2 linked regions of the Megalodesulfovibrio gigas DSM 1382 = ATCC 19364 genome follow. The protein of the gene in region 2 interacts with the protein of the main gene of each other region in a pairwise test. Links are inferred from orthologs where the notes say so. Each region holds a gene or a part of one and is shown on either strand. Other genes may lie near its edges.

Region 1 (4,556 bases), 350 kb from region 2 along the record:
GTTCCAGATTCAGGCTGCCATGCCCGGCATTGCGCCAGCAGCGGAACACGCGTTTGCCCAGGGTGTAGGATCCCGGACAGTAGAACGAGGTATGCGGGGTGATGAGGCCTTCTTCCAGACCGGCCGCCGCCACCACCAGCTTCCAGACCGATCCCGGCGGATAGGTGGACTGAATGACGCGATTCTGCAACGGCGCGCGCGGATGGGCCATGAGGGCCTGCATCTGGGAATTGGTGATGCCTGCGGTGAAGATGTTGTTGTCGTAGCTGGGCAGGGTAAGCAGGGCCAGCAAGTCCCCGGTGGCGGGCTCCATCACGGCCACGCCGCCGGCATGGCCTTCCATCTCGTGGGCCAGGGTGCGCTGCAGGTCGATGTCGATGGTCAGGGTCAGTCCATTGCCGGATTTGGACGGGCGCAGCACCCGCTCTTCCAGGCTGCGGCCGGTGACGTCCACCTCCAGCTCCTTGAGGCCCTTCTTGCCCCGGAGCTCCCTTTCCATAATCTTTTCAACGCCCTGCCGGCCCACCAGATCGCCGCCTTCCAGCTCGGGATCCTGCTCCAGATCTTCGCGGTTGGTCTCGGCCACATAACCCAGAATGTGCGCCAGCAGCGGCCCCTGCAGATACACCCGCCGCGGCCGGACCACGATTTCCAGGCCGGGCCAGAACACGGAGTTGGCCTCGATGAGGGCCACCAGATCGAAGCTGAGATCCGGCACCAGGATGAGTTGCTGGAACGGCTTGACGCGCTCGCGGCTCTGCGCGGAACTGCCGCGGGTATAGCGGTCCTGCAGCTGCTCCACGGGCACGTTGGTCCACTGGGCGACCTGCTGCAGGGTGGCGTTGATGTCTGGCACGTCTTCACGCACCACGGCCAGGGCGTATGCCGGCTGGTTCACGGCCACGAGCTGGCCGTTACGGTCCCGCAGCTCGCCCCGGGGGGCAAAAATGGCCTCCTGGCGCAGCTTGTTGCGTGCCGCCTTGAGGGCGAACTCCTCGCCCTTGTGCACCTGCAGCTGCCAGAACCGGAACGCGAAGACGAAAAAAAAGCAGAGCGCCAGAAGCTGCAACAACAACAGGCCACCCTTGGGTGCAACCTGACTTTCGGTCTCAGACAGTGGCGGCATCGGCCTCTGGCCTCCCTCGAAGGGCGTGCGCGATGCTCCATGCCAGCGGGAACAGCAACGCCTGCAACAGGCATTCCCACAGGAACATGGACCGCGGGGACAACGTATACTCCTGCAAGGCCGCCATGCCATGGATAAGCACGTAGCGCCAGACCCCCAGGCAGCAGCCCATCAGAAAAATGAACAAGACGTTGCGTGTTTCGAACAGCCAACGCCCGAGCACATAAATGAGCATGGCCCCGCCCTGCCACAGCAGCCCCGAGCCGAAGGCCAGGGACCCCGCCCCTTCCTGCAGCAACAGGAACGTGCCGAACAGCCAGGCCGTCTGCATCAGCCGGCCTTCCCGGGCGCTGATGACCAGCCCAACCACCAGAAAATCCACGCCCTGCACCAGGCGTTGCGCCCACAGGCAGCAGATGATGAACCCCAGCCACCACAAGACGTTTCGCACCGGTGCGCCTCCCTTGAAACAGACCTACTGGGCCGCGGTATTTTCTGCGGCGTTCTCCGTGGTGGTGTTGCGTGCAGCCGCGGGTTTGGCGCCCTTGGCGCCCTTGACTGCCTTGGCCGGCACAATGGTGGCGTTGGTGGCGTTGACGGCGCGCAAGGCCTCGATGAGGGCATTTTCCAATGCATTCTCATCCGTATCCGTCGGACTCAATTCCGGCAGCGTCCCCAGCCCGTCCGGATCCGGCATGAGCAGCAACAACTCCTCCAGCGTGGTCACGTCCACATACGGGCGCGCCAGCACCTTCTGGAACAGGGAGATGTCCGACCGGCTCACGCTCACCACTTCGGCCACAGGCACCCCCTTGGGGAAGATGCCGGCCAGACCGGACGTCACCAGCCGCTCGCCTTCCTTGACCTCCGAGGTCAGCGGCACGTAGCTCAACTCCATGAATTGATCCACGCCCCGGCCCTCCAGGATGCCCGCCGCGCGGCTTTCCTGCCCCATGACCGCGATTTTCGAATTCGCATCCACCAGCAGCAACACCGTGGACGCCGAAGGGGAGACGCGCAGCACACGCCCGGCCACGCCCTGGGGAGTGATGGCCGGGGTGTTCTCGCGCACGCCGTCCAGACCGCCCTGATCCACCAACAACGTTTCCAGGGCGGAATGCGGCCCCAGCCGCTGGGCCACCACCCGCGCACCCAGGGGCTGCCAGCCAGGCGGCGGCTTGAAGGACAGCAGCGTGCGAAGCCGGGCAGACTCCGCCGCATCCTCGCGCAAGGTCATGAGCTCCAGGGAAAGCGCATGCACTTCCTTTTTCAGGACTTCGTTTTCCTCGGACAACCCCACCAGATACACGTACCGGCGCCACGCGGTGGTCACGGTCTCGCTCACCAACACCCCGGGCGACAACACCCAGTGGATGACTTCAAGCCCCGTGTTTGCCGCAAGCCGGTCCAGAAATCCAGTGCGCAGGTTCCAGGTATAGATGCCCAGATACAGGAAGAACCCAAGCAGCAGATACGCCGCAAGGCGTCGGGAAACGAGGTTAATCGACCGTCACCTCTTTCAAAATATCCAGATTGTCCAGCGCCTTGCCGGACCCGAGCACCACCGTGGAAAGCGGGTCGTCCACCACGGTGATGGGCAGGGACGTCTCCTCGCGCAGCAACTGGTCCAGCCCCTTGAGCAGCGCGCCGCCGCCGGTGAGCATGATGCCGCGGTCCACAATGTCCGCCGCCAGTTCCGGGGGGGTCTGCTCCAGGGCAATACGCACGGCCTGCACGATGGCGTCCACCTGCTCGCTGATGGCCTTGCGGATTTCCTCGGAGGTGATGACGATGTTCTGCGGAATGCCGGAAACGAGGTCGCGCCCTTTGACCTCCATCTCGATCTCCTGCTCCAGGGGATAGGCCGAAGCGATGTTGATCTTGATGGATTCCGCCGTGCTCTCGCCGATGAGCATGTTGTACTTGCGTTTGACGTGGGTCATGATGGCTTCATCCATCTTGTCCCCGCCCACCCGCACGCTGCGGCTGTACACGATGCCGGACAGGGAGATGACCGCCACCTCCGTGGTGCCGCCGCCGATATCCACCACCATGTTCGAGGTGGGGTCCTCAATGGGCAGATTGGCCCCGATGGCCGCGGCCATGGGTTCCTCGATGAGATACACTTCCCGCGCCCCGGCGCTCTCTGCGCTTTCCTTCACGGCACGCTTTTCCACCTGGGTGATGCCTGTGGGCACGCAGATGATGATGCGCGGCCGCACCAGCCGGCGGGAGTTGTGCACCTTGGAGATGAAGTGGCGCAGCATGGCCTCGGTGATTTCAAAGTTGGCGATGACGCCATCCTTCATGGGCCGAATGGCCACGATGTTGCCAGGCGTGCGCCCGAGCATGCGCTTGGCCTCGTTGCCCACGGCCAAAACCTTCTTTACGCCGCGGGAATCTTCCTTCACGGCCACCACGCTCGGCTCGCGTAGCACAATGCCCTTGCCCTTCACATACACGCAGGTGTTTGCGGTGCCCAGGTCGATGGCGAGGTCGTTTGAAAAAACACCCAACAAATGATTGAAAAACTTGGCCATAATATCCTCAAAGGGGAAGTGATGATCGCATCCGGCGAGAAGGCAGGCGGCGTTCCCGGCTCGCGGCGTGCACGGCATGCTCGTTGGCGGTGTTCGTTCAAAGCAGCGGCGATGTCAAGCGAGATGTCGCAGCAGCGGTCCGCATCCGCACCACAACGCCCGCAGACGCTGGCTTTGCGCGGCGTCCTGGTTTACACACCGGGCATGCATACTGCGCTGCCCGTCCCATATCTCGCCTTCGCCCCCTGGCTGCGCCGCCGCCATGGCAGGCCGATTCGAAAAATTCCCTTGGATGCCGGAGGCACCTGCCCCAATCGCGTCCCGCACGCCAACACCGGCGGCTGCCGGTATTGCAACGCGCGCGGCGCGGGCACCGGCTTGCACCACCAGGGCCTCAGCCTGACGCAACAATGGCAGCACTGGCTGGCACGGTATGCGCGCCGCTCCCCGAATGCATTGTTTCTAGCCTATCTTCAATCCTTTTCCAACACCTACCGCCCCCCTCGGGAACTTGCCATAATACTGGAAGAAATTAGACAATTCAAGGACCTTGCCGCCATTGCCCTGGGTACCAGGCCCGATTGTCTGGATGATGAAAAGTTGGACATGCTTGCCGCCGCCCGTCATCCCCTCGATGCTGGCCCTGGATCTGGCCCTATTCTGGATGTCTGGCTGGAACTGGGCTTGCAATCCGCCAGCAACGCCACCCTGCTGCGCATCAACCGCGGACACGACGTGGAGACCCTGGAACGCGCCGTGCACGCTGCCCACGCCCGGGGGCTGCTGCTCTGCCTGCACGTGATGCACGGCCTGCCCGGCGAGACCGCCGAGGATTTCTTCTGCACCATCGACTGCGTGAACGCCCTGCCCGTCCAGGCGGTCAAGTTTCA
Region 2 (3,031 bases):
GGGAGCAATCGCTACCGCCGGGACTCTTCCTCGCGTCGGCTGGAACTGCCGGGGGCCAGATCCGGGGTGTGGCAATGGGGCGTGAGCCTGCTGCTGTGGCCGCTGTTCATCATTGCCGCCAGCTGCGCCTGCTTGCTGCTGTACCGGTATGCGACATCCCATGAATATTTTACCCTGCGGGAGATCGAAGTCAGCGGCAACCGCCGGCTGACCTCCGCCGAAATCATGCAGGCCGGCGGCGTGCACCTGGGCATGAACACCCTGGATCTGGCCATGCACGATGTGCGCGCCAGGCTGCTGGGAAATCCATGGGTGGAATCCGCCAAGGTGGCCCGGGAGCTGCCGTCCACCTTCCGCCTGAGCGTGGTGGAGCGCGAGCCGCGCTGGTGGGTGCAGCAGGAAGGCGGCTTGTTTTATGCGGACGAGCAGGGTCGCATCATCGCGCCGGTGGAGCCGCGGGGCTTTATTTCCCTGCCGCTCATCCGGTTGGAAAACGCGGACAGCTCCCTGCTGGCCGTTCTGAACCGGCTGCAGCAGATGGCTGAAGCCAAGCGCCTGCCATTCACCATGCAGGAGGTGGGCTGGGTGCGGCTTTCCCAGGGTGGCGGTGTGGAACTGCATCTGGAGGCTGCGAACATCACCATTGCCATGGAGCATCAGGGGCTGATGGATCAGGTGGCCCGGCTGCGCGCCGTGTGGGATGATCTGACCCAGCGCGGCGAGTTGGAACAGGTGGCTGCCCTGCGTCTGACTGGTGAAAAACTGTGGGTGGAGCGCACCATGCAGGCGGCTGTCGGGGCCAAGCCGGCCACGGAATCCAAGCCGGCCACCACAACCAAGGGCGCCCAGACGTCCAAAAAGCCCGCCAGGTCCTGATCGGACCGGCAGGCATTGAGAAGCACGAGGCAAGGAGAAGCCATGTCCAAGTCCGATCTGATCGTAGGTCTCGACATCGGCACCACCAAGATTTGCGCTGTGGTGGGCGAGGCCACGCCCGAGGGCGTGGATATCGTCGGTATCGGCACCAGCCCCTCCACAGGGCTGCGCAAGGGCGTGGTGGTGAACATCGAGCAGACCGTCCAGTCCATCAAGAAGGCGCTGGAAGAGGCGGAGCTCATGGCCGGCTGCGAGATCAGGTCGGTCTATGCTGGCATCGCCGGCAGCCATATCAAGGGATTCAACAGCCATGGCGTCATTGCCGTCAAGGGCGGCGAGGTGGGCGAGAAGGATGTGGAGCGGGCCATCGACGCCGCCAAGGCCGTGGCGATTCCCCTGGACCGCGAAGTCATCCACATCCTGCCGCAGGAATATATTGTGGACGACCAGCGCGGCATCGCCGATCCGCAAGGCATGAGCGGCGTGCGGCTGGAGGTGCGGGTGCACATCGTCACCGGCGCCGTGACCAGCGCGCAAAATATTGTTCGCAGTTGCCATCGATCAGGGCTTGACGTGGCGGACATTGTGTTGGAATCACTTGCGTCTTCCAAGTCTGTTTTGACGGCGGAAGAACGCGAGATCGGCGTGGCCCTGGTGGACCTCGGCGGCGGCACGACGGACATTGCCGTCTTTGCCAACGAATCCATCAAACATACCGGCGTGTTGGCCCTTGGTGGCACCAACATGACCAACGACATCGCCTTTGGCTTGCGCACGCCCATGGCTGCGGCGGAGAAGATCAAACTTCGCTATGGTTGCGCCCTGGCAGACCTGGTGAAGAAGGATGAAACCATTGACGTCATGAGCGTTGGCGGGCGAGAGTCCCGACGGCTCTCCCGTCGGGTGCTGGCCGAGATTTGCGAGCCGCGGATGGAAGAGATCCTCTCCCTGGTGGATCAGGAACTCATCCGCTCCGGCTACAAGAACATGATCGGCGCGGGCGTGGTGCTCACTGGCGGCACGGCACTCATCGAGGGCTGTCAGGAGCTGGGCGAACAGATTTTTAACCTGCCCACCCGGCTGGGATACCCCCAGCACGTGGGCGGGCTCAGAGACGTTGTGAACAGCCCCATGTACGCCACGGCGGTGGGGCTCTTGATGTACGGCGCGGAGAAAGAGGGGTTGGAACACAAGTTCCGCATCCGCGACGCAAACGTCTTCAACCGCATTCTGGGGCGGATGAAGAAGTGGTTTTCGGATATCTCATAAGGTGAATTCTGGGGAAACAACGTGCAGCTTGGGGATGTTTTGGAGGGTCTTATGGAGTTTCAAGAGCTTGAAGGCGAACAGATGGCCAAAATTAAGGTCATCGGCGTGGGAGGCGGCGGCGGAAACGCCGTGAACAACATGATCGCGTCGGCCTTGAAAGGTGTTCGCTTTGTGACGGCCAACACGGACATTCAGGCCCTGGCGCGTTCCAAGGCTGAGTTCAAGATCCAACTGGGGGAAAAGCTCACCAAGGGCCTGGGGGCCGGCGCCAATCCCGAAGTGGGGCGCGATGCCACCCTGGAGTCCATGGACCAGGTCAAGAAAATCATCGGCGATGCGGACATGGTCTTCGTCACCGCCGGCATGGGCGGCGGCACCGGCACGGGCTCCGCGCCCGTCATCGCGCAGTGCGCCAGGGACCTGGGGGCCCTGACCGTGGGCGTGGTGACCAAGCCCTTCTATTTTGAAGGCAAGAAGCGCAAGGAATCCGCCGAGCGCGGCATTGCCGAACTGCGCCAGCACGTGGACAGCCTCATCACCATTCCCAACGACCGGCTGCTGGCCCTGGCCGCCAAAAAGGCCACCTTCATCGAAATGCTCAAGAAGGCGGACGAAGTGCTGTACTACGCCGTCAAGGGCATCTCGGACCTCATCATGCTGCCCGGCCTCATCAACCTGGACTTCGCCGACGTGAAGGCCGTGATGGGCGAAATGGGTCTGGCCATGATGGGCACGGGCATTGCCCGGGGCGAAAACCGCGCCCGCGAGGCGGCCATGAAGGCCATCACCAGCCCGCTGCTGGAGGACGTGTCCATCGAAGGCGCCAAGGGCGTGCTCATGAACATCACCTGCGGCCCGGATTTGACCATCGACGAAGTGAGCGAGG

Evidence for each region. Proteins that work in one complex are often made in the same cells at the same time.
Region 1: the proteins of ftsA (region 2) and DGI_RS03180 interact in binary tests that used the Escherichia coli proteins (3 or more experiments, as listed by UniProt). The link is inferred for Megalodesulfovibrio gigas DSM 1382 = ATCC 19364 from one-to-one orthologs.

What each region holds. Positions count from the first base shown.
Region 1 is NC_022444.1:718,666-723,221, forward strand. What follows is about bases 1,647-4,556. They hold DGI_RS03180 (rod shape-determining protein), read right to left. Parts: upstream 3,667-4,556; coding sequence 2,626-3,666; downstream 1,647-2,625. Other genes in these bases: mreC (rod shape-determining protein MreC), read right to left, coding at 1,647-2,459; DGI_RS03185 (TIGR01212 family radical SAM protein), read left to right, coding at 3,871-4,556. Also shown: mrdA (penicillin-binding protein 2), read right to left, coding at 1-1,126; DGI_RS03170 (hypothetical protein), read right to left, coding at 1,110-1,577; more of mreC, read right to left, coding at 1,602-1,646. UniProt on the Escherichia coli protein: Forms membrane-associated dynamic filaments that are essential for cell shape determination. Acts by regulating cell wall synthesis and cell elongation, and thus cell shape.
Region 2 is NC_022444.1:371,551-374,581, reverse strand. Bases 45-3,031 are described here. They hold ftsA (cell division protein FtsA), read left to right. Parts: upstream 45-918; coding sequence 919-2,145; downstream 2,146-3,031. Other genes in these bases: ftsZ (cell division protein FtsZ), read left to right, coding at 2,197-3,031; DGI_RS01620 (cell division protein FtsQ/DivIB), read left to right, coding at 45-876. In the rest of the region: more of DGI_RS01620, read left to right, coding at 1-44. UniProt on the Escherichia coli protein: Essential cell division protein that assists in the assembly of the Z ring. May serve as the principal membrane anchor for the Z ring.